DNA from 3 places in the Nocardioides candidus genome. Region 3 is predicted to be linked to each of the others. Evidence: predicted binding sites of a transcription regulator. Region 3 holds the regulator's gene; each other region holds the start of a gene.

Region 1 (10,286 bases), on a different contig from region 3:
ACGAGGCTGGTCGCCCGCTCCCACGCGTCGCCGAAGTAGCCGATCGCGGCGCCGACCATCAGGCGCCCCTGGCCGTCCTTCGAAGCGTCGGGGAACTGCTCGGACTTCACGAAGTCCTTCACGGTGATGAGCCCGCCGAGGCGGCCCTGCGCGTCGATCAGCGGCAACCGCTCACGCTTGTGCTTGCGCAGCAGCGTGGTGGCCTCCTCGCGGCTGATGCCGACGTCGCCGGTGACCAGCGGCATCGGGGTCATCACCTCGTCGACCTTCGTGGTCGCCCACTCGGCGACGGGCGTGAACCGCAGGTCGCGGTTGGTGCAGATGCCGAGGAGCCGGTTGTCGGCGTCGACGACGGGGAGGCCGGAGACCCGGTACTCGCCGCAGATCCGGTCGAGCTCCTCCAGCGTCGCGTCGGGACCGATCGTCACGGGGTTGGAGATGATGCCGGTCTGCGTGCGCTTGACCAGGTCGACCTGGTAGGCCTGCTCCTCGGCCGACAGGTTGCGGTGGAGGATCCCGATGCCGCCCTGGCGTGCCATCGCGATCGCCATCCGCGACTCGGTGACGGTGTCCATCGCCGCGCTGACCAGCGGCGCCTTGATGCTGATCTCCCGCGTGAGGCGCGTGGTGAGGTCGATCTGGTCGGGCGCCAGGTCGGAATGACCCGGCAGCAGCAGCACGTCGTCGTACGTCAGACCCAGGGACGCGAACTTGTCAGGGACCTCCATGACGGAATCCTACGCGGCGCCTGAGCCTCCCCACGAACCGGGGAGCGCCGCTCGCGGCCGGTCCGCGGGCCGATCTGGCGCCCGCGCGCGCTGTAACTCAGTGTTCGTCTCGCTCCCACGGAGAAGCGGCCACTCCCTCTGCGCTGCGACCGGTCATACCGCCCCGGGAGCGCGCCGAACACCGAGGTGGTGCCTGGTGACCACGGATCCGAACGACCGATCACCCTCGCGGTCCTTGCGCCGATCAGTCAGGCTGGGGCGGTGACCAACGACCTCCCCCCGCACGTGCTGGTCCTCTTCGGCGCGACCGGTGACCTCGCCTCCCGGAAGCTCTTCCCCGGTCTCTACCGGTTGGCTCAGGACGGCCGCCTGCCGGAGCACCTCGCCGTGATCGGCAGCGGGCGCCGCTCGCCGGGGACCGACGAGGAGTTCCGCGACCACGTCCGCGAGGCGCTCGAGAAGTTCGTGGGCGAGGTCGACGAGGAGCTCGCCGGGCCGCTGTTGGAGCGGATCACGTTCGTGACCTCCTCCGCCGACGACGGCAAGGACCTGGCGCAGGCGGTGCGGGACGCGGAGGACAAGATCCTGGAGGAGGCGGGCTGCCTGTTGGGCGACGTACGACGGCTGCTCTACCTCTCCGTGCCGCCCTCCGCCGTCGAGAGCATGGTCGGCATGCTCGCCGAGGAGGACCTGGTCGACCGGTCGCGGCTCGTCGCGGAGAAGCCGTTCGGCACCGACCTCGCGTCGGCGCGCGCGCTCGACGCGGTGCTGCGCGACGCCTTCGAGGAGGGTCAGATCTTCCGGATCGACCACTTCCTCGGCAAGGAGGCGGTGCAGAACATCCTCGCGCTGCGCTTCGCCAACGGGCTCTTCGAGCCGGCGTGGAACAGGCACACCATCGAGTCGGTGCAGATCGACGTGCCGGAGAAGCTGACGGTCGAGGGACGCGGCAGCTTCTACGAGGGCACCGGCTGCCTGCGCGACATGGTCACCACGCACCTGTGTCAGCTGCTGGGGTTCGTCGCGCTGGAGGACCCGCACGCCTACCGGGAGTCCGCGATCCGCGCCGCGAAGGCCGCCGTCTTCGGCGCGGTCAGGGTGCTCGACCCGGACCGTGTCGTCTTCGGGCAGTACGACGGCTACCGCGACGAGCCCGACGTCGCCGACGACTCCGACGTGGAGACGTTCGTGGCGATCGAGGTCTGGATCGACAACGACCGTTGGCGCGACGTGCCGTTCTACCTGCGCACCGGCAAGGCGCTGGCCGAGGGGCGGCGCACGATCACGATCCGATTCCACGACCCGCGTCACCGCTGGCTCAAGCCGGAGGACGGCGGCACGCCGGCGCCCAACGAGCTCGTCATCGAGCTCGCCGACGACCCGCGGATCGCCATCGACGTCCGCGCCAAGCGACCGGGCCCCGACATGGCGCTCGTGGAAGGCGTCTTCCGGCTCGACCTGGTCGGCGACGCTCCCGGGTCGGACCCGCTCGAGGCCTACGAGCGCCTGCTCCTCGACGTGATGCGCGGCGACCGCACGCTCTTCATCAGCTCGGGCGAGGTCGAGCGGCTGTGGGAGATCTGCCAGCCCGTGCTCGACCGCCGGCCCGAGACGCAGCCCTACGAGCAGGGCTCGTGGGGACCGCAGGACGCGGTCGACCTCCCGCTGGGCGGCTGGCGACTCGGCAACCACCCACCCGACAGGTCGTTCAAGAGCTGAGGTCGACCGCGACGAGCTGGCCATTGCGACCCGGCGTCGGTCCGCCGGTCCACAGGTTCGTCGCGACGTAGAGCGTGTCCCCGTCGAGCGCGCACGAGAAGGCGCCCCGGTCCAGGCCGATCGTCCGGACGAGCTCCCCGCCCTCGGCGACCAGGGTGCAGGACTCGTGCGGCACGTCGGCGTACCAGATCCTCCCGGCCGGGTCCACGCAGATGCCGTCGGGCACGCCCTCGCCGAGGTCGGCCCACGTGCGGCCCTCCCCCAGCGACCCGTCGGCGCCGATGGGGAAGGCGGTCAGCCGGCTCCCGTAGGACTCCGCGACGACGAGCTCGTCCCCGATCACCGCGAGGCCGTTCGGGAACATCACGCCGCCGGCGACCCGCTCGGCACGGCCGTCGGGCGTGACGACGGCGATGAACCCCGGCCGCGGCTCACCGCCGGGGAACTCGAAGTCCACGTTGCCGACGTAGACGAAGCCGTCCTTGGTGACCGTGACGTCGTTAAAGCCGTGCTCGGACAGGTGCGCCAGGTCGGCGTACGTCGCGAAGACACCGTCGGTCTCCTGCACCAGCAGCTCGCGACCGTGCACGACGACCAGCCGCCCGTCGGGGAGGAAGTCGATGCACATCGGGAACGCGCTGCCCCTGGCGACGACCTCGGAGCCGCCGCTCACGAGGGCGTGGACCTCACCGGCACCCCAGTCGGAGACGTAGACGCGGCCGTCGCGGCACCGGGGCGACTCGGGGAAGGCGAGGTCGGAGAGGACGACGTCGATCTTGCTCATGGTGCTGGAGACCGCCGCGGTCACCCGGACTCATCGGCCCCACGTCGACAGCGGCTCCTAGCCACACCGATCCTGGGCCGGGTGACTCAGCCGAGGTTGCGCAGGACGACCACGTCGAAGTCGTTGAAGGCCGAGGCCACCAGATCCGGGTCCCCGTCGCCGTCGATGTCGCCGCTGGCGACGCCGACCGGTCCTCTGCCGATCCCTTCCGGGCTCGTCGGAGCCGCGCTGTAGTTGCCGAACCCGTTGTTGACGAGGATCGTCGCGTCGCCGGAGTTGCCGTTGACCACCGCGAGGTCGGTGTCACCGTCGCCGTCGAAGTCGGCCGCGGTGAGGTCGTTCGGCCGTAGGCCGACCGCCTCGGGACCGGTCGTGCGTTGGGTGAGCAGACCGTGGCCGTTGTTGAGCATGACCGACACGGTGTTGTCCGTGCGGTTCGCGACGGCGAGGTCCGGATGCCCGTCCTTGTTGGCGTCGAGGACGGCGAGGGCGTCGGGCGCGTTGCCCGTCTGCCGGACCGTGATGAAGTCGCGGTAGACGTAGTTGCCGACGCCGGTGTTGTAGAGCACCGAGACCCAGTGCGCGTTGACGCTGGCCACCGCCAGGTCCATGTCCCCGTCCTCGTCCCAGTCGGCCGCGACGATGTCGTGCGGGTCGGCGATCGCGAGCTCCGGGCTCGTGAAGCGGGGCCTGAAGTTGCCGAGGCCGTTGTTGACGAGGATCGCCACCCGCTTGGCGGTGTCCTGGGCGACCGCGAGGTCGAGGTCGCCGTCGCCGTCGACATCGACCGCGGCGACCGCGACCGCCGTGTCGTAGCCGGTCTCCGGGCTGGTCGAGCGCGGCGAGAAGTTGCCGAGGCCGTTGTTCACGAGGATGGTCAGGTCTCCCGAGGAGTAGTTCGGGATGACGAGGTCCAGGTCGCCGTCACCGTCGATGTCTGCGGGCTCGATGTCGGAGGGATTGTCACCCGTCGACTCGGGGCTGGTGCTCCGTGCCGCGAACCTCCCGGCGCCGTTGTTCATGAAGATGGCCACGTGGTCGTTGTCGCCGATCACGTCGCCGAGCGGCTCGGCGACCGCGAGGTCGAGGTCGCCGTCGCCGTCGAGGTCCGCGAGTGCGACCTTCCCGGGCGACCGGTCGAGGTGCTTGGGACTCCCGGGCGCCGGGTCGAAGTCGGTGGATGCCGCCATCGCCGGCAGCCAGCCGCAGAAGGCGACCGCGAGCGCGATCATTGCTGCTCGTCGTGCTCGACGGCCAGACAGCGCGAACAGGACTGTTCGATCGCTCATGGGGGAGCCTTCCGGGGAGCTGAAAGGTGAGGACCGATGCTCTCTCCGGCTGCGCTGGAGCGTCAATGACGCGAAATGACTAGCGAAAGACCCCTACACCCTGAGCTCGCCCACCGCGATCCGCACGGTGAGTGAGTCTCCCGCCATCCGGATGCGACCGCGCAGACCCGCGGAGAGCACCATGGGGAGCACGGACTGGCTGTCGGCGGGGGCGGTCAGCACGATCTCGTCCGCACCGCGGGCGCGCGCCATCCGGGCGACGTCGGAGAGCAGCTTGGTGCCGAGCCCGCGGCGCTGCCAGGCCGGCTCGACCCACATGTCGACCGGCCAGGGGGCGTCGGACTCGGCCGGCGTCTCGTGCCAGGCGCGGCCGACGACCCGGCCGCCGACGAGGCAGGACACCTCGGCCTCGCCCGTGACGTAGGTCGGCTCGGAGGCGTCGGCCGTGGCCGGCGCGGCGGGCGCCTGCCGGCTCAGCACGTCACCGACGAGCTCGGCCAGCGCCGAGCCGCGGGCGCGCTCGGCGGGGGTGAAGGGCGCGTCGCGCCGGACCTGGATGACCGCGGTGCCGACCGTCATCTCCAGAACGTCCTCCGAGCCGTGGCTCGGCTCGATGTCGGCGTCGAAGAGGTGGGCGACCACGTCGGGGAAGGAGGCGGGGTGGTCGAGGATCTTCTGCGCCGCACGCACGTAGCGGGTCGGTTGGTCGTCGAGCGCATGCTCGTTGACCGACTGCGCCACGACGGACTCGCCACCGGAGCGACTGACGACGTCGACGACCTCGGCCTCGCCCCAGTCCGCTGGGCTGTCGAGCACCACCTCGACGGTCGCGATGCTCGGATCGTCACCGCCGAAGACCTGGATCGCGCCGATGTTCACCCCCGCGGTGCCGCACTCCTGCGCCAGGGCAGCGAACTTGCCCGGGCGGTTCGGCAGGTCGGCGCGCACCCTCCACAGCATGGGTTCAGCATGCCTCATCGGACGGGACCTGTTCGCCCGCCGCGACCGGGATCTTCATCCGGTTCTGAGGCGGCGGGATCGGGCACGTCGTGAAGGCGGTGTAGGCGCACGGCAGGTTGGTGGCCCGGTTGAAGTCGAGCACGACAGTCCCGTCAGGCCCCGGCGGCGGGGCGGAGAGCTGGCGCCCGGCGCCGTACGTCGTGCGGCCCGATGTCGCGTCGGAGAAGAGCAGCCACAACCCGCCCTCGTCGTCGAGGGCCACGAGGCGCTGCTCCTCCCCGTCGATCCGGAAGGTCACCTCCCCGACCGCGTCCTCGACGACGGCGTCGGGAAGGTTCTGGATCTCGATGTCGGTGGGCGCCACCGCCGCGTAGGGGTGGAACGTCGCGGCCACCTGCCAGTGCCGGGAGGGCGGGTAGGTCGGGGTCTCCCGGTGCTCCGTGCGCAGCGCGTGCGCGGGATCGCGGGGCCGGAGCAGCACGGCACCGCCGCGGCGCGCGACCTCGATCCGCAGGTCACCCGACTCCGCGAGGATCCCGCTCTCGTCCACCTCTCCGATCACGGCCCGGCCCGCCAGGTCACGCCCGTCGAGGCTCAGCCGCTCGTCCTCGCCGAGCTCGACGACGACGCCGTCCGGCCCGAAGGACCACGCGCCGGGCACGCCGGGGATCCGTGCTGGTGCGTCGTCGAGCCAGTGCAGGCCGGTGATGGCCAGGAAGCCGTGCGGCGAGACCAGCCGCTGCTCGCGGGCCTCGTGCCAGTCGCGCCACTCCCCGAGAAAGGTCGCATCGTCCACCGGGGAAAAAATGCACCGAGTCGGCTCCTTTGACAAGAGCCGACCCGGTGGACGTGCGGGATCGATCAGTGACCGTGGCCGTGACCGTGCCCGTGGCCGGTGCCTGCGTCGGGCTCCTCCTCCTCGGGCTTGTCGACCACGAGGGTCTCGGTCGTCAGCAGCATCGCGGCGATCGAGGCCGCATTGACCAGCGCCGAGCGGGTCACCTTGACCGGGTCGAGGACGCCCTGGGCGACCAGGTCGCCGTACTCGCCGGTGGCGGCGTTGTAGCCGTTGCCGACACCGAGCTCGCGGACCTTGGTGGTGACGACGTAGCCGTTCTCACCGCCGTTCTCGGCGATCCAGCGCAGGGGCTCCTCGGCGGACTTGCGCACGATGCGCACGCCGATCGCCTCGTCGCCCGTGAGGCCGAGGTCCTTGTCGAGCACCGACACCGCGTGGATGAGCGCGGAGCCACCGCCGGGGACGATGCCCTCCTCGATCGCGGCGCGCGTCGCGGAGACGGCGTCCTCGATGCGGTGCTTCCGCTCCTTGAGCTCCACCTCGGTGGCCGCGCCGACCTTGATCACGCAGACGCCGCCGGCGAGCTTGGCGAGACGCTCCTGGAGCTTCTCCTCGTCCCAGTCGCTGTCGGCGGCCTCGATCTCCTTGCGGATCTGCGCCACCCGGCCCTCGACCTGCGCGGAGTCACCGGCGCCGTCGACGATCGTGGTGCTGTCCTTGGTGACGACGACGCGACGGGCCTGGCCGAGCGACTCGAGACCGATCTGGTCGAGCTTGAGGCCGACCTCGGGCGCGATGACCTGACCACCGGTCAGGATCGCGATGTCCTGCATCATCGCCTTGCGGCGGTCGCCGAAGGCAGGGCTCTTGACCGCGACGGCGGTGAAGGTGCCGCGGATCTTGTTGACGACGAGCGTCGAGAGGGCCTCACCGTCGACGTCCTCGGCGAGGATGAAGAGCGACTTGCCGGCCTGGATGACCTTCTCCAGCAGGGGCAGCAGGTCGGCGATCGCCGAGATCTTGCCCTGGTGCAGGAGGATGTACGGGTCTTCGAGGACGGCCTCCATGCGCTCCGTGTCGGTCACGAAGTAGGCGGAGATGTAGCCCTTGTCGAACTGCATGCCCTCCGTGAACTCGAGCTCGGTGCCCATGGTGTTGGACTCCTCGACGGTGATGACACCGTCCTTGCCCACCTTGTCGAACGCCTCGGCGAGCAGGTCGCCGATGTGGCTGTCGCGGCTGGAGATCGTGGCCACGTTGGCCATGTCGTCCTTCGACTCCACCTCGCGGGCCGACGCGAGCAGCGCGTCGGACACGGCCTGCGCCGCGGCGTCCATGCCGCGCTTGATGCCCATCGGGTTGACACCCGCGGCCACGGCGCGCAGGCCCTCGTGGACCATCGCTTGCGCCAGCACGGTGGCGGTCGTCGTACCGTCGCCGGCGACGTCGTTGGTCTTGGTCGCGACCTCCTTGGTGAGCTGCGCACCGAGGTTCTCGAACGGGTCGTCGAGCTCGATCTCACGCGCGACCGTCACGCCGTCGTTGGTGATGGTGGGGGCTCCCCACTTCTTGTCGAGGACGACGTAGCGGCCCTTCGGGCCCAGCGTCACCTTGACCGCGTTGGCGAGGGCGTCAACGCCCCGCTCGAGGGCGCGGCGGGCGCCCTCGTCGAACTCCAGGATCTTCGGCATTCGTCTACTCCTAGTAGAGAGGGTCCGAGCCCGGGAGCGGCGAGCTTGCGAGCCGGTCCCGAAAGGCGAGGAGATTGAGGAGGCCGAGGCACACCGGCGCGTCAGCGCCGGTGTGCCTCGGCCGTCTCGAAATCAATCAGGAAACGACGGCGAGGATGTCGCGCGCCGAGAGGATGAGCAGCTCCTGGCCGGAGTACTTCACCTCGGTGCCGCCGTACTTGCTGTAGATGACCTTGTCACCGACAGCGACGTCGAGCGGGACGCGGTTGCCGTTGTCGTCCACCCGGCCGGGGCCGATCGCGAGGACCTCGCCCTCCTGGGGCTTCTCCTTCGCGGTGTCCGGGATGACCAGGCCGGAGGCGGTGGTCTGCTCGGCCTCGAGCGGCTTGACGACGATGCGGTCCTCGAGCGGCTTGATGTTGATCGACACGTCGATCGACCTCTTTCTCACTTCGATATCTGGTGTGCAGGTCCGACGGGCTGACGCCCGCCCACGTTTGGTGCTTGCCTCCAGGAGTACGCCGTCGCGGGGGTCGCACTCTCATCGGCAAGCGCTGGCACACTCATGACGAGAGTGCCAACGCCGAAACTAGCACTCACGGCCAACGAGTGCCAGAGGGACCCCTGGGTCCTCGGCCCCGCACGCTGCCCGGCGCTGACGACGGAGGACCCGCCGGCGCCGCGACAACACCGACCAAAGTCGGTTGACCGTGCCGCACCGTCAACCACTAGCGTCGGGGCCATGTTCGGTGCGCTCGGAGCTTTCGTCACCCGTTTCCGCTGGTACGTCATCGCCGCGTGGGTCGTGATCGCCGTCCTCGTCGGCGCGTTCGCGCCCGCCCTGGAGTCGACGCAGGACAACTCGGAGTTCCTGCCCGACCACTACGAGTCGATCAAGGCGATGAACCTCCAGAGCGACGAGTTCGCCCAGGCATCGGCGCCCGGCGCGATCCTCATCGTCGAGCGCGACGGTGGCGGCAAGCTGTCGGGCGACGACCAGAAGGCCGCGATGGACATCGCCGGCAAGCTCGGGCCCGAGCTGTCGAAGAAGACCTTCCAGCAGACCGTCGTGATGACCGACGAGAAGGGCAACCCGAACCTGTCGGCGGACGGGACGGTCCTCCTGGGTGTCATCCCGCTGGCCGAGGACGCGAGCGGCTACGACCCGCAGAACATCGACGACGGCAAGGACCTGCGCGACGACATCGAGAGCCTGACCGACGGCACCGACCTCGAGATCCGCACGACGGGCACCGTCCCGCAGAGCCTCGACTCCCAGGAGTCCGGCGACAAGACCCTGCTCATCGTCGGCATCGCGACCGTCGTCCTCATCATCGGCCTGCTCGCGCTCATCTTCCGCAGCGTGCTGATCTGCCTCCTGCCGATCGTGACGGTCGCACTCGTGTCGGTGATCGCGACGGGTGCGATCGGGTGGGCCAACAAGGTCTTCGACCTCAAGGCCGACTCGTCGGTCGAGCAGATCCTCGTCGTGGTCCTCTACGGCGTCGGCACCGACTACATCCTCTTCTTCCTCTTCCGGCACCGGGAGCGGCTGCGCCAGGGAGCGGCCGTGAAGGACTCGGTGATCCACAGCCTCGACCGCGCCGGCGAGGCGATCGCCTCCGCCGGTGGCGCGGTGATCGTGTCGTTCATGGCGCTGATCCTCAGCTCGCTCAGCATCTTCCGGGCGATCGGCCCGGCCCTCGCGATCGCCGTCTTCGTCACGCTGCTCGCGGCGCTGACGCTGGTGCCCGCGATCGTCTCGCTGCTCGGCAAGGCGCTCTTCTGGCCCTCGAAGTCCTGGCAGCGCGAGCCGCAGCACGGCACGTTCAAGAAGTTCGGCGACACGGTCGGGAAGCGGCCCGGCATGATCGCCCTCGCCTCCGGTGGCGTCATGACCGTGATCGCGCTGGCGGCGCTCGGCTTCAACCCGTCCTTCGACTTCGCCTCCAGCCTGCCCAAGGGCGTGGAGTCGACCGAGGCGCAGCACACCCTCGAGGACCACTTCTCGAAGGGCGCCGCCGATCCCGTCCCGGTGCTGGTCGACACCCAGGGCGAGGACGTGACCGCGGAGGACCTCGCACCGCTCAAGACCGCGCTCGGCGAGGCCGATGGCGTCGACAAGGTGAGCGACCCGGTCGCCTCGAAGGACGGATCGGCCTACCAGCTCTACGTGACCCTGACCGACGACCCGACGTCCGACGCGGCCCAGGACAACGTCGCGGGCCCGATCCGCGACGCGGCCCACAAGTACACGCCCGACGGCACCGAGGCGTACGTCGGCGGCACGCCCGGCATCTTCGCCGACATGTCGAA
Region 2 (10,286 bases), 720 kb from region 3:
CCACGGGATCGTCGTCACCGGCTACAGCGACGACCCGGTCGGCACGATGAGCCAGGTCGGGCAGGGCGGACGCTTCACCTCCGTCGTGCTGCGACCGCGGGTGACGATCACCGACCCGGCGCAGGCCGACCTGGCCCGGGAGATCCACCGCGAGGCCAGCGAGAACTGCTTCATCGCGGCCTCGGTGAGCTTCCGCACGAGCCGGAGATCGTGGTCGCCGGCTGATCAGCCGGCCTCGGAGAAGGTGGCCACCAGGTCCGACACCGTGAGGGCGAGGTCGTCGTACGACGCTGCCGTCACGAGCACGAACGCCGTGCCGCCGACGACGCGGACGAACACGCTCGCGGTGAAGGTGATCCGACCGTCGAGCCGGACCGGGCGGTAGGCGATCGTGCCCGCACCGAGCGCGGAGTAGATGGTGTCGATCTCGGCGTACGTCCCGTGGTAGTCGGTCGTCGACTTGAGCTCCTCCTCGGTGGGGAACGCGTCCGCGTCCTCACCCGTCACCCACGTGTAGCGCCGCTTCGGGCCGGCCACCAGCACGTCCCCGCGACGGAGCTCGGCTCGGACGACGCTCCCGTTGGTCGTCAGTCCCAGGAGCGCGAGGAGGTCGGCCAGTGCCGGGGCGTTGGCCGGGGCGTCGACCGCGTCCCCGGTGATGACGGTGGAGCGCGCGGGTGCCGCGAACCGCAGGCCCGACGCGGTGTCGACCCAGCGCATGCCGTCGGGGAGCTCGACCGTGTCGGAGGTCGGCGTGCCCTCCGCGTAGCTGTGGTCGGCCCGGTCGGCGTCATCGCCCGAGGAGCAACCCGCGAGGAGCAGCGCCCACGCGGCCAGGGCGGCGGCGTACCGCTGGGGGATCACCGGGGGAGCCTAGGGGAGGCGGGGCCGTCGTACCCGGACATCGCGCGCTGATCTCTGGACTGACAGCCGGTCGACGGTGTGTACTGGAGCCTCGAGACGCTCAGGGAACACAGGGGGTTGGTCATGTGGTGGTTCCTGATCATGGGCGGGGTGGTCGCATTTGTGGCGTTCTGTGCGCTCTACGCCGAGTTCGGGCCGGGCGCGCGGAAGAAGGTCTACGACCGCACCGCCGACACCAGCACCAACTACGCGATCCTGCACGCCCTCGCCAACGGGCGGCGCAACCAGACCTCCGGCAGGCTCTGATCCGCCGCTAGGGTGCCGCGGTGCCCTTGGTCCTGCTCGTCACGTTCGCCCTGATGCCGTCCGGTGAACCGGGCGGCGAGGTGCTCGTCCCGGCCCTGGCCGAGCGCGGCATCGACGCGCGGTGGGTGTGCTGGGACGACCGGACGGTCGACTGGGCCGCGGCCGATCTCGTCGCCGTGCGGTCGGCGTGGGACTACCACCGACGACTGCCCGCGTTCCTCGACTGGGCGCGCTCCGTCGAGGCGGGGACGAGGCTCCTCAACGGCGCCGACGTCTTCGCCTGGAACGCCGACAAGTCCTACCTGGTGGAGCTCGCCGCGCACGTGCCGGTCGTGCCGACCGCGGTGGTCGAGGACGCCGCCCTCGTGCCCGGGCTGAGCGCGGCCCTGCAGCGCTGGGGCACCGTGGTCATCAAGCCCTGCACCGGTGCGGGCGGCCGTGGCGTGGTGGTGGTCCGCGGCATCGGGGACGGGAGCCTCTTCGACCTCGCCCCCGGACCGTGGGTGGTCCAGCCGCTGGTGACATCGGTGCGCACCAGTGGCGAGACCTCCGTCTACGTGCTCGGCGGCCGGGCCGTCTCCCAGGTCGACAAGGCAGTGGCCGGCGAGGAGATCCGCGTCCACGAGCAGTACGGCGGCATCAGCCGCCCCGTCCCGCTCGACCCCTCCCTGGCGGAGGTGGCGGAGCGGGCCGTCGCCGCTGCCGCGGGGCTGTGCGCCGCCGACCTCCCCTACGCCCGCGTCGACCTGATGTCGTGGCAGGGGAAGTCGGTGGTCAGCGAGCTCGAGCTGATCGAGCCCGGTCTCTACCTCGACGTCGATCCGACGATCGCCGAGCCGTTCGCAGACGCGGTCGCCGCTGTCGTCGGCCGTCCGACGCACCCTCCTGGTGCGCTCGGCGCGACGAATTCCGGCGGCCCTCCAACTTCGGGCCCCCCGGCGTGCGTTGATGGGGTGTGAGCACCGACGAGGAGGCGTTCCGCCGCTGGGCGGGTGAGCGGCAGCTCGCGCTCCTCCGCACCGCTGTGCTGCTCACCGGCGACCACCACCGCGCCGAGGACCTGGTGCAGGAGGCGCTCACCAAGGTCGCCCTGCGCTGGCGACGGCTCGCGTCCGGCAACCCGGACGCCTATGCCCGGCAGATCATCGTGCGCGACAACATCTCCTCGTGGCGCAAGCGCCGCAGGGAGCACGTCGTCGCCGAGCCCGTCGACGTCGGCACCCGCGACATCGGCCCGGGCGTCGATCGGCGGCTCCTGCTCGACGATGCACTCGCCGGGCTCACCCCACGCCAGCGGGCCGTGATCGTCCTCCGCTACTACGACGACCTCACCGAGCGCGCCGCCGCCGAGGCGATGGGCGTGAGCGTCGGCACGATCAAGAGCCAGACCAGCCTCGCCCTCCGGCGGCTCCGTGAGGCGGCGCCGGAGCTGGCCGAGCTGTTGAGGGAGGAGTCCTGATGAGCGACCATCGACTGCGCGACCTGCTCGAGGATCGCGTCGCCGAGATCGCCACGGCCGACCTGGTCGACGGTGCGTGGGAGCGGGCCCACGCCGTACGCCGGCGGCGCGCCGCCGTCACCGCCTCGGTCGTCGTGGCCGCGGTCGTCGGCACGACCGGCGTGGTCGTCGGCACGAACGGCGGGCACGACCCGGCGCCGCCGGCCGGCTCGCCGACCAGCACCTCCACCTCCCCGTCGCCGGAGGTGCACAGCGGTCCGAAGGCGCACCGTGCCGGGTCGTACGGCGGTGCCGACGTCTGGTGGGCGCCGGCACCCGCGCAGGAGTGGGAGCTGCCTCCGTTGACCGGCACCCCGCTGCCCCCGGTGGTCGACCTGTCGCCGGGACGGCCCGCGTGGCCCGGAGGGATGGCGGCGGTCGGCATCGTCCAGCTCTGGGGCGACGACCCCGGGCGGGTCGTCGTGATCGGGTCCGACGGGGCGTCGTACACGCTCGACACCTCGCGGCTGGACCCGGTCGCCGACGGTGGGGGCAACCAGCGCCCGCCCGTCACCCAGGCGAGCCTGGCGCCCGACGGTCTCCACGCCTTCTTCGTCCAGGAGCGGTCGCTGGAGGTCTACGACGTCGTCGCAGGATCGTGGGCGAGCATCCCGACCGCCCGGTGGGCGGCCGAGGGCGCGTCGTGGGACTCCGACGGGCTGATCGAGGTGCCGGTCCTCACCTCGGACGCCGGGAGGAAGCGGCTGTTCTCCGCGAGCGGTGAGGACCGGGGGACGACGCTCGACCCGACCCGCACCATCGTGCTCGCGGACGGCGACGACCCCTACGGGCGGGCGTCCTGGGGGAGCGGCGGCTGGTGGGCCGGCTCGCTCTACCTCGCCGGGCCGCTCGAGACCGACGACGGCACCTATCGCAGCATCGACGCGGTCGCCGTGGTCGACGGCACCCTGAGCGGTCGCCCGTTCGCGGCCGACATGGTGCTCGCCATGCGGCCGTGGTCGGGGGACGACGCGCGATGGAAGCAGTGCTGCCCGGTCCTCGGCTGGGCCGACAACCGGACGGTGCTCTTCGAGTCCCGCTGGGCGGGCGCGGCGATCCTGGCGTGGCGGATCGGCACGCCCTACGTCTACCGGGTCTCCGACATCGGCGGGTGGACGCCGGGCGAGGAGTCCTTCGTCGCGAGCTTCGCCGTCGCCGGACGCTGACCTCCCGTCACGTCTGCGGCTCGGTGCGGGTCAGGTCGTCCTCGGAGGCCAGGTCGGCCTGCACCCGCGGGTCGTCCTTGTCGGCGAAGTAGTCCGCCGGCGCGGTGTGGTCGCGACCGTTGGGCACCTTCGCGGCGTTGAGCGCGAGCGTGACCAGTGCCGCCACGACCACGTTGAGGACGAACGCGGTCATCGCGATGTAGCCCATCTCGCCGATGCCGGGGATGTCGGCGACGCTGCCGCCGAAGTGCGAGCCGGTGGCCGGGTTGATCACGCGGTAGGCCGCGACCGTGCCGTAGACCATGCCGACCGCCCACCCCGCCAGCAGCCCCCACCGGTGGAACCAGCGGGTGAAGAGGCTGAACACGATCGCCGGGAAGGTCTGCAGGATCCAGACGCCCCCGAGCAGCTGGAAGTTGATGGCGTTCTGCTTGTCCAACGTCAGCACGAAGACGAGGGCGAACAGCTTCACCACGAGCGACATGAGCTTGGAGACCTTCGCCTCCTCGGCCGGCGTCGCGTCCTTGCGGATCCACTCCTTGTAGACGTTGCGGGTGAAGGTGTTGGCGGCGGCGATCGACATGATCGCCGCCGGCACGAGCGCTCCGATGGCGACCGCGGCGAAGGCGACGCCGGCGAACCACGCGGGGAACTGGTCCTCGAAGAGCTGGGGGATGACCAGCTGCGCGTTGGGCTTGCCGTCGGCGCCGACCGGGTTGGTGCCGGCCGCGATGGCGACCCAACCGAGCAGGGCGAGCAGCCCCAGCACGAAGGAGTACGCCGGCAGGATGGCCGCGTTGCGTCGCACGGTGTTGCGGCTGTCGGACGACAGGCTCGCGGTGACCGAGTGCGGGTACATGAAGAGCGCCATGGCGGATCCGAGCGCGAGGGTGGCGTAGGCCCAGTACTGCCCGGCGCCGGGCAGGAAGACGCCGGTGGGCTTGCCGGTCGCCTCGCTGGTCGTCGCCATCTTGTCGCTGGCCGCTCCGAAGACCGCGTCCCAGCCGCCGACCTGCGAGGGCAGGTAGATCACGGCGACGATGACCACCAGGTAGATGAGGAAGTCCTTCACGAACGCGATGACGGCCGGCGCGCGCAGGCCGGAGGAGTAGGTGTAGGCCGCGAGCACGGCGAACGCGACCAGCAGCGGCAGGTCGCGCACGACCACGTTGTCGTTGCCGCCGAGCCCGGCCACCTCGAGGACGGCCTGGATGCCGACCAGCTGCAGCGCGATGTAGGGCATGGTCGCCACGAAGCCGGTGACCGCGACGGCGAGCGAGAGGCCGCGGTCGTCGTACCTGCCCCTGACGAAGTCGGCCGGCGTGACGTAGCCGTGGCGGTGGCTGACCGACCACAGCCGCGCCATGAAGAGGAAGATGATCGGGTAGAGCACGATCGTGTAGGGCACGGCGAAGAAGCCGGCCACGGCGCCGGTGGCGAACATCGCGGCCGGCACGGCGACGAACGTGTAGGCCGTGTAGAGGTCGCCGCCGAGCAGGAACCAGGTGACCCAGGTGCCGAAACGGCGCCCGCCGAGGCCCCACTCGTCGAGGCTGTCCATGTCGGCCGCCCGGCGGAAGCGCGTCGCGAGGAAGCCGAGGACGGTGACCACCAGGAACAGCGCGACGAGCACCGACATCGCCACCCAGTTGACGCCGTCGCCCGCGGCGAGCGGGACGGGCACGCCGAGCGCGCTCATCGTCGCGCCGCCAGGGTGAGCCGGTAGGCGGTCCAGGTCAGCGCCGAGGTCAGGAAGACCCACACGAACTGGTACCAGAAGAAGAACGGGAAGCCCCAGAGCTCCGGCTCGTCCTTCGCGTAGCTGCCGACCCACATCAGGGCGACCACCGGGATCACCAGCAGCACGCCCGCGAGGGCCATCTTGCGCTTGTCGGTTCGGGGGACCGCGGCGTCGCCGGAGCGCGCCGGATCCCGGCCTTCCTTGCCCGAGATCATGCTCGGACGCTACTCACGGTCGGCGCGGCGTCAAGAGGTTGCGTCGCAGCAACGACGCCGCGCTTGCACTCGCCTGGGTCGAGTGCTAAACATGACGTTGGCACTCTCGACATGAGAGTGACAAGTTCCTGGCTCGGTGAGTCGAGGTCAGCAGCGTCGGCGGGAAGGGTCCGTCGGATCGGTCTGGCCGTCCGTCGCGGGCGACGACCCGGGTCCGCCAGACATCTCATTTGCGAAGGAATCGCAGGAGTTATGCCGAAGCTGATTGCTTTCAACGAGGAGGCCCGGCGCGGTCTCGAGCGAGGTATGAACACGCTCGCCGACGCCGTCAAGGTCACCCTCGGCCCCAAGGGCCGCAACGTCGTGCTGGAGAAGAAGTGGGGTGCCCCCACGATCACCAACGACGGTGTCTCCATCGCCAAGGAGATCGAGCTCGAGGACCCCTACGAGAAGATCGGCGCCGAGCTGGTCAAGGAGGTCGCCAAGAAGACCGACGACGTCGCCGGCGACGGCACGACGACGGCGACCGTCCTCGCCCAGGCGATGGTCCGCGAGGGTCTGCGCAACGTGGCCGCGGGTGCGAACCCCATGGGTCTCAAGCGTGGCATCGAGGCCGCCGTCGCCGCCGTGTCCGAGCAGCTGCTCGGCATGGCCAAGGAGATCGAGACCAAGGAGCAGATCTCCTCGACCGCCACCATCTCCGCCGGTGGCGACACCACCGTCGGCGAGGCCATCGCCGAGGCGATGGACAAGGTCGGCAAGGAGGGTGTGATCACGGTCGAGGAGTCGAACACCTTCGGCATCGACCTCGAGCTCACCGAGGGCATGCGGTTCGACAAGGGCTACATCTCGGCCTACTTCGTCACCGACCCAGAGCGCATGGAGACCGTGCTCGAGGACGCCTACGTCCTCATCGCCAACTCCAAGGTCAGCAACGTCAAGGACCTGTTGCCCCTGCTCGAGAAGGTCATGCAGTCGGGCAAGCCGCTCGTCATCATCGCCGAGGACGTCGACGGCGAGGCCCTCTCGACCCTGGTCGTCAACAAGATCCGCGGCACCTTCAAGTCCGTCGCCGTCAAGGCCCCGGGCTTCGGTGACCGCCGCAAGGCCATGCTGCAGGACATCGCGATCCTGACCGGCGGCCAGGTCATCTCCGAGGAGGTCGGCCTCAAGCTCGAGTCGGCCGGACTCGAGCTGCTCGGCCAGGCGCGCAAGGTCGTCATCACCAAGGACGAGACCACCATCGTCGAGGGTGCGGGCGACGCGGGCCAGATCGAGGGACGGGTCAACCAGATCCGCGCCGAGATCGAGAAGTCGGACTCCGACTACGACCGCGAGAAGCTGCAGGAGCGCCTCGCCAAGCTGGCCGGCGGCGTGGCCGTCATCAAGGTCGGCGCGGCCACCGAGGTGGAGCTCAAGGAGCGCAAGCACCGCATCGAGGACGCCGTCCGCAACGCCAAGGCTGCGGTCGAGGAGGGCATCGTCGCCGGCGGCGGCGTGGCGCTCGTCCAGGCCGGGCTCGGCGCGTTCGCCAAGCTCGAGCTCGAGGGTGACGAGGCCACCGGTGCCAACATCGTCAAGGTCGCCATCGAGGCGCCGCTCAAGCAGATCGCGATCAACGCCGGTCTCGAGGGTGGCGTCGTGGCCGAGAAGGTCCGCGGTCTCGAGGCGGGTCACGGCCTCAACGCTGCGACCGGCGAGTACGTCGACATGATCGGCAGCGGGATCATCGACCCCGCCAAGGTCACCCGGTCGGCGCTGCAGAACGCTGCGTCCATCGCGGCGCTCTTCCTCACCACCGAGGCCGTCGTCGCCGACAAGCCGGAGAAGGCCGCCCCCATGGGCGACCCGTCCGGTGGCATGGGCGGCATGGACTTCTGAGCCCACCGGCGGAGAAGTCACTCACGCACCACCACAGGGCCCCTCGCTCCGGCGAGGGGCCCTGTGCCCATTTCCCGGCCAACCTCGGACCAACGGTGCGGACCTAGCCTCACCCCCATGGAGGCACCTGTCACCGACCTGGCGCGCCGGTTGGGCGACACCGGCTACCTGTGCGACGCCGACCTGGCGACGGTCCTCCACCTGGCGCTCGCCATGCACCGGCCGCTGCTCCTGGAGGGTGAGCCGGGCACGGGCAAGACAGCGCTGGCGGAGGCGATCGCCGAGGCGCTCGACCAGCCCCTCATCCGGCTGCAGTGCTACGAGGGCATCGATGCCACCCAGGCGCTCTACGACTGGGACTTCCCGCGCCAGATCCTGCACCTTCGTGCGCTCGAGGCCCTCTCGGGCGGCGTCGACGGTCCGCGGGACGTGGTCGAGGCCGAGAAGGGTCTCTACGACGAGCGGTTCCTCCTGGCCCGCCCGTTGCTGGCCGCGCTCCAGCAGAGCCCTGCGGTGCTGCTGATCGACGAGGTCGACCGCGCCGACGACGAGTTCGAGGCGTTCCTGCTCGAGGTCCTCGGCACCTTCCAGGTGACGATCCCGGAGCTCGGCACCGTGCAGGCCGCGACGCCGCCGGTCGTCGTACTGACCTCGAACCGCACGCGCGAGCTGCACGATGCCCTCAAGCGGCGCTGCCTCTACCACTGGATCGACCACCCGGGCCTCGAGCGCGAGATCGCGATCGTGCGGTCGCGCGCGCCGGAGGTCAGCGCCGAGCTGGCCCGTCAGGTGGTGGGCGTGGTGCAGCAGTTGCGCGACGGCGCCGACCTCATCAAGCCGCCGGGCGTGGCGGAGACCCTGGACTGGGCGCGGGCGCTGCACCACCTCGGCACGACCGAGCTCGACCTCGGCACCGCGGCGCGGAGCCTGGGCGCGCTGGTGAAGTACCGCGACGACGCCGAGCGGGTGCGGGCGGCGCTCGACCGGATGCTGACGCCATGACCACGACCACCCACGAGGCCGACGAGGTGCTGCTCGGCTTCGCGGCGGCGCTGCGGGCGGCGGGCGTCGCGGTGACCCAGGACCGGGCGCTGGCCTACCTCGAGGCGGTCGCGCACGCGGGCCTGGGCGACCGCGCGACGACGAGGGTCGCCGGCCGGGCCACGCTGTGCGCCTCGCCGGAGGACCTGGCCCGCCACGACCGGATCTTCGAGGAGTGGTTCCGCGAGGACCGCGCGCTGACGGTGGCGCCCGACCAGGCGCCCGCGCGGCCGCCGGTGCGGGTGCTGCTGCCCGACGACCTTGCCGACGCCGGAGCCGGTGCGGAGGACGCGGACGGCCCGGTCCGGGCCGCGGTGAGCACCACCGAGGTGCTCCGCCACCGCGACGTCGCCACCCTCGACGCGGCCGATCGCGCCCGTCTGGCCCTGCTCTTCGACGCACTCCCGGTCGCGCCACCGGTGCGCCGGGCGGTCCGTCGCGCTCCTCATCGCCGCGGCGAGGTCGACGCCTCCCGCACCCTGCGCGCGAGCCTGCGCCAGATGGGCGAGCCGGCCCGCATCCACCGGCGGCAGCGCGCCGTGCGGCCGCGGCGGGTGGTGCTGCTGGTCGACGTGTCCGGCTCGATGAGCGGGTACGCCGACGCGCTGCTGCGCCTCGCGCACCGGATCGTCGGCGCTGCGCGCCCCGGTGGCGTCGAGGTCTTCAGCGTCGGCACCCGGCTGACCCGGCTGACCCGGCCGATGGGTCTGCGCGACCCCGATCGCGCCATCAGGGCGGCTGGTGACGCGGTGCCAGACTGGTCGGGTGGCACGCGACTCGGCGAGACCCTCAAGGCATTCCTCGACCGGTGGGGGCAGCGCGGCCTGGCGCGCGGCGCGGTCGTGGTGATCCTCAGCGACGGGTGGGAGCGCGGTGACGCCGCGCTGCTGGGCGAGCAGGTGGCCAGGCTGCGGCGGCTGGCGCACCGCGTGGTCTGGGTCAACCCGCACCGCGGCAAGCCCGGCTACGAGCCGGTGCAGCAGGGCATCGCGGCCGTGCTGCCGCACGTCGACGACCTCCTCGCCGGCCACTCGTTCGCGACCTTCTGCGCGCTGCTGGAGGTGATCGGCGATGCGTGAGGTGCTGCCCGAGCTGCTGAGGTGGTGGGAGGCCGGCGAGACCGTCGGCGTCGGCACCGTGATCGCGACCTTCCAGTCCGCGCCGCGCCCGCCGGGCGCCTCGATGCTGGTCGGGCCGGACGGCTCGGCGGTGGGATCGGTCTCCGGAGGCTGCGTCGAGGGAGCGGTCTACGAGCTGGGGCAGGAGGTGGTCGCCTCCGGCACCCCGGTGCTGCAGCGCTACGGCGTCAGCGACGACGACGCGTTCGCGGTCGGCCTGACCTGCGGCGGGATCCTCGACGTCTACGTCGAGCGCGTCGACCAGCAGACCTTCCCGGAGCTCGGCGAGATCGCCCGCGAGATCGAGGCGGGCAGCCCGATCGCCGTGGCGACCGTCGTCGAGCACCCCGACCCGGCCATGCTCGGTCGTCGCGCCCTGGTGCGGGCCGACGCGATGAGCGCGAGCCTGGGCTCGGAGCGGATCGACGACGCGGTGCACGACGACGCGCTCGGACT
Region 3 (10,286 bases):
GAACGTCTCCTCGCCCGCCGAGGGCGAGACGGTCAACGGGTCGTTCCAGGCGAGCGGCGCAGCCAGCTCCTTCGAGGCGACCGTGCCGTGGGAGATTCGCGACGACGCGGGGGCGGTCGTGCAGCAGGGGTTCGCCACGGCCGACGGCTGGGCCGACAAGCTCTACCCGTGGCAGAGCGACGTCGACGTCAGCAAGCTCGACCCCGGCACCTACACGTTCGTCGCGCTCACCGACGACCCGTCGGACGGCGAGGGCGCCGGCCCCACCGAGGACTCGCGCACGATCGTCGTCGAGTAGCCGGCCGCTACTCCACCCGGCCGAACTCCAGGTGGTGGCGCAGCTGCTCCAGCCCCGCCACCAGGTGCCGGCCCGCGATGCCGCGGGCCATCCGCTCGGCGAGGCGACCCATCACGAGTCCGCCGAGCTGCACGGTCATGGCCATCGACACCTCCGCACCGTCGGGGTGCTCGACGACCTCGACCAGCATGGAGTGACGCGTGCCGCGCACCGAGTGCCAGCGCATCGACGTCGCATCGCTGACCACCTCGACCCGGCCGCCCACGTGGATCGCGCCGATGTCGAGGAACATGTCCCACAGCTCGATGCGGTCCGCGACCCGCTCGATGAACTCGAACCGGCCGAGACCCGCCACCAGTGGGAGCATGACCCCGGGATCGGTGGCCACCTTCGCGACGACGTCGAGAGGACGCCGTACGACGATCCTCTCCGTCGCCGTGGTCGCCATCAGCCCAGCACCGGCAGGATCGTGCGCGCGGCGAGGGAGGACAGCGCCACCTGCATCGTCGAGGTGACGTAGTCGTAGGCCTCGTCCCAGTCGGGGTCGGGGCCGAAGCGCTCGCGTAGGTCGATCGGCGGGAGCACCTGCATCCGGATCTTCGCCGGGAGCGGCACGTGCGGCAGCCCGCCCGGGAGGAAGCCCCACGGGAAGCTCAGCGTGAGCGGGACCGACTTGATGCGGAGGTACTTGTCGAAGCCGAGCACCTGCGCGGTCCGCCGGCCGTCGTTGAAGATGTAGACGGTCTCCTGGCCGCCGGTCGCCACGACCGGGACGATCTTCACGCCGGCGTCGTGGGCCAGCTTGAGGAAGCCCTTGCGGCCGTCGAACACGATCCGGTTGCGGTCGCGCGTCGGGCGCAGCGCCTCGACGTCGCCGCCCGGGTAGACGAGCACGTTGGCGCCCTGGTCGAGCACCTCGCGCGCCCGGTGGGGTCCGGCCTTGACCATCCCGAACTTGCGCGCGAGGTCGCCGATCAGCGGGGTGTCGGTGATGATCCGGTGTGCGAGGCCGATCAGCGGGCGGCCCTCGACGGTGAAGTAGGTGTTGTAGGCGAGGAGGAAGAGCCAGGTGTCGGGCACGCTCGCGCCGCCGCTGTGGTTGCCGACAAAGAGCACCGGCTCGTCCGGCACGTGCTCGAAGCCGTCGACCTCCGCGCGGAAGTAGAGCTCGAAGGCGAGCCAGAGCCGGGGCAGGATGCGCCGGATGTACTCCGGGTCGCGGCCCTCGATGCCGTCGGGGACCCGCTGCCGGATCGACGGCAGCCGCAGCAGCGCCATCCGGCACCTCCTCCGCTCGCGTCTGTGTGTCCGAGCCGAAGACTAGTGTCTCGCGGGTGCCCCAGCGTCTGAGCCGCCAGCGCCTGAACCGCACCCTGCTGCTCCGCCAGCACCTGCTCGAGCGGGTCGCCGCCACCCCGGAGGAGATGACCCGGCACCTGGTCGGGCTGCAGGCGCAGGAGAACCTGCCGCCGTACCTCTCCCTCGCGGCGCGGCTCACCGACCTCGACCCGCACGACGTCAGCCGCCTGCTCACCGAGCGAGCGCTCGTGCGGCTGCTGACGATGCGCGGCACGATCCACCTGCTGACGCCGGAGGACGCCGCCGTGCTCCGCCCCTGGGTGGCGCCCCGGATCGAGCAGGAGATCCGGGTCAGCCAGTCGATCGGCGACGCGCGCGAGCTCCCGCGGGCCGACGTCGAGGCGGCACTGCGGGAGGTGCTCGCCGACGGTCCGCTCCCCCAGAAGGACATCGGAGCCCGCCTCGCCGAGCGGTTCCCCTACGGCGCCACCCAGCTCGGCCAGCTCGCGCGCAGCGCCGCGCCGCTCGCGCAGCTGCCGCCCCGCGGTTGCTGGAAGGCCTCCGGCGGCGTGGTCTACGACTACGTCGACCGCTGGACCGGCGTCCCGATGGCCGAGCCCGACGTGCCCGCGCTGGTGCGCCGCTACCTGCGCGCCTTCGGTCCCGCGACCGCCGCCGACGTCACCGCCTGGTCCGCGGTCACGGGGATGGGGCCGGTGCTCAAGGGCATGGACGACCTCGTGCGGCACGAGGGCGAGGACGGCAAGGTGCTCTACGACGTCGAGGGCGCGCCGCTCGCCGACGAGGACGCACCCGCCCCGGTCCGGCTCCTCGGCACCTACGACAACCTGTGGCTCTCCCACGCCGGGCGCGACCGGGTCACCACGCCCGACACCCGCAGGATGTGGATGGGCACCAACGGCGGCGTCGGCAACACGGTCTTCGTCGACGGCTGGCTCACCGGCATCTGGCGGGTCGTCGACGGACGGGTCGTCGTCGAGCACCTGCACCGCGACCTCACCCCCGTCGAGCGCGACGGGCTCGCCGAGGAGGTCGCGCGGGTGGAGGGGCTGCTGGCTCGGTGACGACGTCGCGGGGGCCGGCCCTCGCGCGGTTGCTCGTTTCCCAAGGGAAACGGATCACCCCCAGCGCGAGGTCCGCGTCAGCAGCGCGGCGACGGCAGCGACGCCGGCTGTGGAGGTGCGGAGCACCTCGTCACCCAGGCGTACGGCGACCGCACCTGCCCGGACGAACCCGGCGACCTCCTCGTCGGTGAGGCCGCCCTCGGGACCGACGACGACGAGGATCTCGCCGGCGTCGGGCACGGCGAGGGCGCCGACGGGCTCGCGCGCGCCCTCGTGGAGCACGACGGCCAGGTCGGCCGCACCGACGAGCCCGATGACGTCGGGGGTGGCCGCCAGGGGCGCGACCTCGGGGTGCCACGCGCGTCGGGCCTGCTTGGCGGCCTCGCGGGCGGTGCTCTGCCACTTGGCGTGCGACTTCGCGGCGCGCTCGCCCTTCCAGACGGCCACGCTGCGGGCGGCGGCCCAGGGGACGATCGTGGCGACGCCGATCTCGGTCAGCACCTCGACCGCGAGCTCGCCACGCTCGCCCTTCGGCAGCGCCTGGACGACGGTCACCCGCGGCGCGGGCTCCTCGACCGACGCGAGCTCGGTCACCACGACGTCGAAGGACCGCTTGCTCGCCGCGCTCACCTCGCCGGTCGCGACCACACCGGCCCCGTCGGCGAGGGTGACGGCCTCGCCGACCCGCAGCCGGCGTACGACCACGGCGTGGTGGGCCTCGTCGCCCTCGACCGTCACCACCTCGCCGGCCGTGACGCCGGCGAGCGAGGGCACGAGGTGCTGAGGGAGCGTCACCGGACCGCCCGGGAGGTCAGTGCTGGTTGAAGGCGTCGCGGAGGCGGCCGAAGACCGACTTCTGCGCGGGCTTCACGTGGCCGGTGGGCTGCTCCTCGTCGCGCGCCTGGGCGAGCTCGCGCAGCAGCTGCTCCTGCCGCTCGTCGAGCCTGGTCGGCGTCTCGACCGACACCGTGACGATCAGGTCGCCGCGCCCGCCGCGCAGTCCGGGCACGCCGTGCCCGCGCACCACCGTCTCGGTGCCGGACTGCGTGCCGGGCGGGATGTCGAGCGCGAAGGAGGTCTCGAGCCCCGACCCGGCCGCGCCGTCGGCGCCGGCCAAGTCGGCCTCGAGCGTCGGCAGCGTCAGCGAGGTGCCGAGCGCGGCAGCGGTCATCGGCACGGCGACGACGCAGTGCAGGTCGTTGCCGTGGCGGGTGAAGGTCGGGTGCGGGGCGACGTGGATCTCGACGTAGAGGTCTCCCGGCGGACCGCCGCCGGGGCCGACCTCGCCCTGCTCGCTGAGCTGCACCCGGGTGCCGGTGTCGACGCCCGCGGGGATCTTGACGGTCAGCGTGCGCCGCGAGCGGACCCGTCCGTCGCCCGCGCACTCGCGGCACGGGTCGGGGATGATCGTGCCGAACCCGCGGCAGGCCGGGCAGGGTCGCAGGGTGCGGATCTCGCCGAGGAACGACCGCTGCACGTGGGCGACCTCGCCCTGGCCGTGGCAGGTCTCGCAGGCCACCGGCTCGCTGCCGGGTGCCGCGCCGTCGCCGCCGCAGGTCGTGCAGCGCATGGCGGTGTCGACCTTGAGCTCGCGCGAGACGCCGAACGCGGCCTCGGCGAGGTCGACCTCGAGCCGGATGAGCGCGTCCTGGCCGCGCCGGGTGCGGGGCCGCGGTCCGCGCGTGGCGCCGCCGGCGGAGCCGCCGAAGAAGGCGTCCATGATGTCGGTGAAGGAGAAGCCGGCGCCCTGACCGCCGAAGCCGCCGGCGAAGGGGTCGCCGCCGCGGTCGTAGGCCGCGCGCTTCTGCGGGTCGGAGAGCACCTCGTAGGCCGCCGACACCTGCTTGAACTGCTCCTGCGCCTCCGGGTCGGGGTTGACGTCGGGGTGGAGCTGGCGGGCGAGGCGCCGGTAGGCCTTCTTGATGGCGTCGGCGTCCGCGTCGCGGGCGACACCGAGGAGGTCGTACAGGTCCTGACTCACGTGGTTCCTTGCTGCTGGATGACGGTGTTACGGGAGGACGGGGCCGGTCAGCCCTCGTCGAGGATGCGGGAGACGTACTTGGCGACGGCGCGCACCGCCGCCATCGTGCTGGGGTAGTCCATGCGGGTCGGTCCAACGATCCCGAGCGACGCGAGCGCGTCGCCCGGTCCGTAGCCGGTGGCGACGACGCTGGTCGAAGCGAGCTCCTCGAAGGGTCCCTCGGCGCCGATCCGCACGGTGAGCGCGCCGCTGCCCGACGCCTCGCCGAGCAGCTTGAGGAGCACGACCTGCTCCTCGAGCGCCTCGAGGAGCGGACGTACGGCGGAGTCGAAGCTGTCGCCGAAGCGGGCCAGGTTCGCCGTACCGCCGACGGCGATGCGCTCGTCCGAGCGGTGGTCGCTCATCGCCTCCACCAGCGTCTCGACCACCGACGTGGTCACCGGCGAGGCCGGAGGGTCACCGGCGACGAGCGCGGTCAGCGCGACGACGGCGTCGGAGATCTGCTCGCCGGTGGCGGTCAGGTTGATCCGCGAGCGGAGCGCGACGAGCTCGTCGTCGGCAAGGTCGCGGTCGAGCTCCACGAGCCGCTGCTCGACCCGGCCGGTGCTGAGGATCAGCACGACCAGCAGCCGCATGGGGGTCAGCGCGACGATCTCGATGTGCCGCACGGTCGATCGCGAGAGCGTGGGGTACTGCACGACCGCTACCTGACGGGTCAGCTGGGCGAGCACACGGACCGAGCGGTGCACGACGTCGTCGAGGTCGACGGCACCGTCGAGGAAGGTCGTGATGGCCCGGCGCTCGGCCTGGCTCATCGGCTTGAGGGTGGTCAGCCGGTCGACGAACAGCCGGTAGCCCTTGTCGGTCGGCACCCGGCCGGCGCTGGTGTGCGGCTGGTGGAGGTAGCCCTCCTCCTCCAGCGCCGCCATGTCGTTGCGGATCGTCGCCGGCGACACGTTGAGCCCGTGCCGCTCCACGAGCGCCTTGGAGCCGACGGGCTCCTCGGTGGCGACGTAGTCCTCGACGATCGCGCGCAGCACGGCGAGCCTGCGGTCCTCCTGCATCTCGCCTCCTCTGGCACTCGGGTCTCGTGAGTGCCAAGAGTACCCGCCCGCGGCGGTTCCACTAGCGTCCTCCCATGCCCTTCACCGAGATCGCCGACCGGGTGTGGGTCGCCCACTACGAGTTCATCGACCTCAACATCGGCCTCGTCGGCGGCAGCCGCGGCCTCGCCGTCGTCGACACCTACGCGTCGGGCCCCCTGGCGCGCGACGTCATCGACGACATCCGGGCACTGGGCGCCGGCGACGTCGTCGCCGTGGTCAACACCCACGAGCACTTCGACCACACCTTCGGCAACGGCACCTTCCGCCAGGAGTACGGCGACCTCCCGATCCACGCGACCGAGGAGGCCGCCGCGCGCACGGTCGCCAGCGGCGAGGCGTGGAAGGCCAAGTCGGAGCAGTACGACGACCCGCGGGTGCCCGACATCCGCGCGACCGAGATCGTGCCGGCCGACCGCACGTTCAGCTCGGCCTCCGTGCTCGACCTCGGCGACCGCGCGGTCGAGCTGGTCCACCCCGGCCGCGGCCACACCGGCGGCGACCTCGTCGTCCGGGTGCCGGAGGCCGACGTCGTCCTGGCGGGCGACCTGGTCGAGCAGTCGGGCCCGCCCGCCTACGGCGCCGACAGCTTCCCGCTCGACTGGCCGCTCACCCTCGACCTGGTGACCAACCTGATGACGCCGGCCACCGTGGTGGTGCCCGGGCACGGCGCCGTCGTCGACCGCGAGTTCGTCTTCGACCAGCGCGCCGACATCGGCGTCGTCGCCGAGACGATCCGCGACCTCGCCGGCCGGGGCGTGCCGGTCGCCGAGGCGCTCGCCGCCGCGGAGTGGCCGTTCCCGAGCGAGCGGCTGGCGGACGCCGTACGCCGGGGCTACGAGCACCTCCCCCGCGCCCAGAAGCGGCTCCCCCTCATCTGAGGATCGTCGGGCCGTTCGCGGGTATCGCTCCGGCATGACCAACCTGCCTGCGCCCGAGCCCGAGCCCGACGAGGCGCCTGTCGACGACCCCTACGACGACCCCGACCTCACCAAACAGCACGACCTGCCTCCCGGCGTGGAGCAGGAGGGACCGAACCCGCTCCACTAGGAGAAGGCCGGGTCCGCGGCCGCGGCGCGTACCGCCGCGAAGACCTCGAGCGGTTCGGCCTTGCCCTTGAGCGGCATGGTGCCGCGCGACACCAGCGTCACGTCGCGCTGGAGCATGCTCGCGGTGGCGCCGGTGATGAGGACGTCGTCGCCGGTCTCGCGGGTCGCCGCCTCGACCCGCGCCGCCACATTGACCGCGTCGCCGATCACGCTGAAGTTCAGCCGGCCCGCACCGCCGATGGACCCGGCCACCACGCGCCCGGTGTTGACGCCGACCGCGACCGAGAGACCGGTGCCGGCCCGCGCGGTCGCCTCGACGATCGCGAGCGCCGCCTCGACGGCCCGGTCGGCATGGTCGAGGTAGGGCTCGGGCGCGCCGAAGACCGCAAGCAGCCCGTCGCCGATGAACTTGTCGACGTGCCCGCCGTGCTCGTCGATGACCGGCACCATCGCCGAGAAGAGGCGGTTGAGCGTGGCGACGACCTCGGGGGCCGGCGCGGCCTCGGCGTACGACGTGAAGCCCCTGACGTCGCAGAACATGATCGAGACGTCGATCTCCACGCCCTCGTCGGGGAACTGCCCGGACAGGATGAGGGCCGCCACCTCCTTGTCCACGTAGGTCCCGAAGGCCGCACGCATCTGCTCCCGCTCCTCGAGGCCGCGCGCCATCACGTTGAAGTCGTGGGCGAGCTCCCCCAGCTCGTCGCTCGTCGTCACCGGCACCCGCGCCGTCAGGTCGCCACCGGCGACCCGCGCCATCGCACTACGCACCCGCTCGATGGGCGTGGTGATCGCCTCGGCCAGCAGGACGGAGAGTTCCTGGGACAGCGCGAGGCCGACGCCGACCGACGCCACGACGGACAGCACGAGGTCCTGCGACCCGTTGCGGTCGCCGAGCAGGCTCGCGACCAGCAGCGCGGTCGCGATCGTGTAGACCGACGGACCGAGCAGGATCCGCTTGCGGACCGGGAGACCGATCCGGGCGAACGGGAAGTCGTCGGGCAGCACCGTCGCGATGTCGCGCACCATCGGCCGGGAGAGCATCTCGCCCGCGGAGTAGCTGAGGATCGTCGCGTAGACGGCCGGCACGACGCAGGCCAGCACGAGAGCGAAGAAGTCGGTCCAACGCAGGTCGAAGAGCACGACGCCGAAGGCACTGGTCGGCAGCACGACGAACGGGTTGATCCACCAGCTGTTGCGCCGGAACTGGCGGTAGGTCAGCGTCGTGGCGGTCTCCCAGGCGCTGACCGTCTCGGCCGCGGTCGGCACCGGGGTGTCGTGCCAGGTCCGGACGGCGCAGAACGCCGACCGGGTGCGCCAGGACGCCCCGAAGATCGCGATCGCCGTCAGGATCGAGCCGAACGTGGCCAGCCGCACGACCTGGCGGGCGCTCGCGTCGTAGTAGGAGGCGAGGATCACGACCGTCAGCAGGGCGACGAAGATCGACACCACGGCCTGGCCGACCGCGAGCACCAGCCAGTAGCGGGATCCCAGGCGCTCGTACAGCCACGCCGTGATGCGATCGAGCACGCCCAGAGTGTCCCGCGCCGGACGGCGTCCGTCCACCGATACCGTGGTCGGTCGTGGATCGCTACGGGACCGATGTGCTCTCCGGGGACTGGAAGAAGCCCAAGAACGGGCGCGCCGTCGAGGCGCCCGCGGAGCTCGGCGCGGTGGTCGAGGAGGTCACCGCGGACTGGTGCGGCGAGATCGTCGCGGTCGACCGCGACCTGCACACGCTGACGCTGGAGGACCGGCGCGGCAAGCGCCGTACCTTCCCGCTCGGGCCGGGCTTCCTGCTCGAGGGCAGGCCGGTGATCCTCACCGCCCCCGTGCGACGGGCCGCCCCCGCGAAGCCGACCCGGACCGCGAGCGGGTCGATCGCCGTCCACGACGCCAAGGCAGGGGTCGCCCGGGCGAGCAGGATCTTCGTGGAGGGCCGCCACGACGCCGAGCTGGTCGAGAAGGTGTGGGGCGACGACCTGCGCATCGAGGGTGTGGTCGTGGAGTACCTCGGCGGTGTCGACGACCTCGCCGACCACCTGGTCTCCTTCAAGCCCGGCCCGCAGCGCAAGGTCGGCGTGCTCGTCGACCACCTCGTGCGCGGCTCCAAGGAGTCCCGCATCGCCGACGCCATCGTGCGGGGGCCCAACGGCCCGCACGTGCGGATCGTCGGCCACCCCTACATCGACGTCTGGCAGGCGGTGAAGCCCGAACGACTGGGGCTGCGCGCCTGGCCGACCATCCCGCGCAACATCGAGTGGAAGAAGGGCGTGTGCCAGCACCTCGGCTGGCCGCACCGCGACCAGGCCGACATCGCGCGCGCCTGGAAGCACATCCTCTCCAAGGTGACGTCCTACGCCGACCTCGAGCCCGAGCTGCTGGGGCGGGTCGAGGAGCTGATCGACTTCGTGACCGCCGACCCGACCGCCGGCTGAGGCGCCGCGGCCGTCAGCTCATCCTCATCGGGCGGCCCATGCCGTCGCGAGGGCTGCCCGCGAGGATGACGATGCCGTCGATGAACGGCCAGATCGAGCCGAGGCCGCACGTGACGATCGTGACGACCAGCTGGGCGACCCCGACGCCGACGTGCCCCATGTACATCCGCCCGAACCCGAGCGGGATGAGGAGCTGGAGCAGACCGGCGACGATCTTCGTCTTGTCCGAGTACGGCAGGCCCGTGGCCGGGTCGAGGCCGTAGGGCACCGCGGGGTTGAACGGGTAGGCCGGGGCCGGCTGCTGGTACGGCGGCGGCGGCTGTCCGTAGGACTGGGGCTGCTGGCCGTAGCCCGGCTGCCCGTACTCCGGCTGCCCGTACTCCGGCTGGCCGTACGGCTGCTGGCCGTAGGGCTGCTGGCCGTAGCCGTACTGCTGGCCGGGATGCTGGCCCGGCTCCTGGTAGGGCTCGTACTCCGGCGGCTGCTGTCCCACGGACGGGAGCATACGGGGCCGGTCAGGGCAGCAGGTGGCGTACGACGAGGTCGGCGAGCAGCCGGCCCCGGCGGGTGAGCACCACCCGCCGGTCGTGCTCCCACGGGAGGGACTCGACCAGCCCCTGGCCGACGAGGTGGGGCACCTCGGCGCGACCGGCGTCGTCCAGCGCCCCGGCGTCGAGACCGTCACGGATCCGCACCTCCAGCAGCACCCGCTCCACCCGCTGCGTCTCCGGGTCGAGGGTCTCGCGGGCGTGGGCGGGGCTCCGGTCCGCGGCCAGCCGGTCGCCGTACGCCGCGGGGTGCTTGACGTTCCACCACCGCACCCCGCCGACGTGGGAGTGCGCGCCGGGACCGACGCCCCACCAGTCGTCGCCCTGCCAGTAGGCGAGGTTGTGCCGACAGCGGGCGGCGTCGTCGCGGGCCCAGTTGGAGACCTCGTACCACTGGAGACCCGCGTCGACGAGGAGGTCGTCGGCGACGACGTACTTGTCGGCCAGGTCGTCCTCGTCGGGCATCGGGAGCTCGCCCCGCCTCA

Evidence for each region. Region 3 encodes HrcA, which represses chaperone genes, less so after heat shock. Its sites were predicted from a motif close to TTGGCACTCGNNNNNNNCGAGTGCCAA; they were not measured.
Region 1: groES (co-chaperone GroES) is a predicted target of HrcA. The motif match lies at 8,560-8,586, and genes of this name have one in related genera.
Region 2: groL (chaperonin GroEL) is a predicted target of HrcA. The motif match lies at 5,853-5,879, and genes of this name have one in related genera.

What each region holds. Positions count from the first base shown of each region.
Region 1 is NZ_JBGGWC010000002.1:566,888-577,173, forward strand. It holds gene guaB (IMP dehydrogenase) at 1-728, opposite strand, end outside; gene zwf (glucose-6-phosphate dehydrogenase) at 990-2,447, shown strand; gene ACAX67_RS12390 (SMP-30/gluconolactonase/LRE family protein) at 2,437-3,255, opposite strand; gene ACAX67_RS12395 (FG-GAP repeat domain-containing protein) at 3,318-4,463, opposite strand; gene ACAX67_RS12400 (GNAT family N-acetyltransferase) at 4,614-5,480, opposite strand; gene ACAX67_RS12405 (DUF1684 domain-containing protein) at 5,485-6,276, opposite strand; gene groL (chaperonin GroEL) at 6,342-7,970, opposite strand; gene groES (co-chaperone GroES) at 8,107-8,400, opposite strand; gene ACAX67_RS12420 (MMPL family transporter) at 8,713-10,286, shown strand, end outside.
Region 2 is NZ_JBGGWC010000001.1:1,189,293-1,199,578, forward strand. It holds gene ACAX67_RS05870 (OsmC family protein) at 1-385, shown strand, start outside; gene ACAX67_RS05875 (hypothetical protein) at 988-1,170, shown strand; gene ACAX67_RS05880 (ATP-grasp domain-containing protein) at 1,191-2,129, shown strand; gene ACAX67_RS05885 (SigE family RNA polymerase sigma factor) at 2,126-2,629, shown strand; gene ACAX67_RS05890 (hypothetical protein) at 2,629-3,834, shown strand; gene mctP (monocarboxylate uptake permease MctP) at 3,842-5,533, opposite strand; gene ACAX67_RS05900 (DUF3311 domain-containing protein) at 5,530-5,790, opposite strand; gene groL (chaperonin GroEL) at 6,043-7,671, shown strand; gene ACAX67_RS05910 (AAA family ATPase) at 7,789-8,673, shown strand; gene ACAX67_RS05915 (vWA domain-containing protein) at 8,670-9,791, shown strand; gene ACAX67_RS05920 (XdhC family protein) at 9,784-10,286, shown strand, end outside.
Region 3 is NZ_JBGGWC010000001.1:1,910,108-1,920,393, reverse strand. It holds gene ACAX67_RS09515 (Gmad2 immunoglobulin-like domain-containing protein) at 1-298, shown strand, start outside; gene ACAX67_RS09510 (hypothetical protein) at 306-746, opposite strand; gene ACAX67_RS09505 (1-acyl-sn-glycerol-3-phosphate acyltransferase) at 746-1,576, opposite strand; gene ACAX67_RS09500 (winged helix DNA-binding domain-containing protein) at 1,633-2,682, shown strand; gene ACAX67_RS09495 (16S rRNA (uracil(1498)-N(3))-methyltransferase) at 2,737-3,477, opposite strand; gene dnaJ (molecular chaperone DnaJ) at 3,494-4,663, opposite strand; gene hrcA (heat-inducible transcriptional repressor HrcA) at 4,711-5,727, opposite strand; gene ACAX67_RS09480 (MBL fold metallo-hydrolase) at 5,802-6,647, shown strand; gene ACAX67_RS09475 (hypothetical protein) at 6,682-6,816, shown strand; gene ACAX67_RS09470 (adenylate/guanylate cyclase domain-containing protein) at 6,813-8,345, opposite strand; gene ACAX67_RS09465 (DUF3097 domain-containing protein) at 8,399-9,253, shown strand; gene ACAX67_RS09460 (NINE protein) at 9,267-9,746, opposite strand; gene hemW (radical SAM family heme chaperone HemW) at 9,769-10,286, opposite strand, start outside.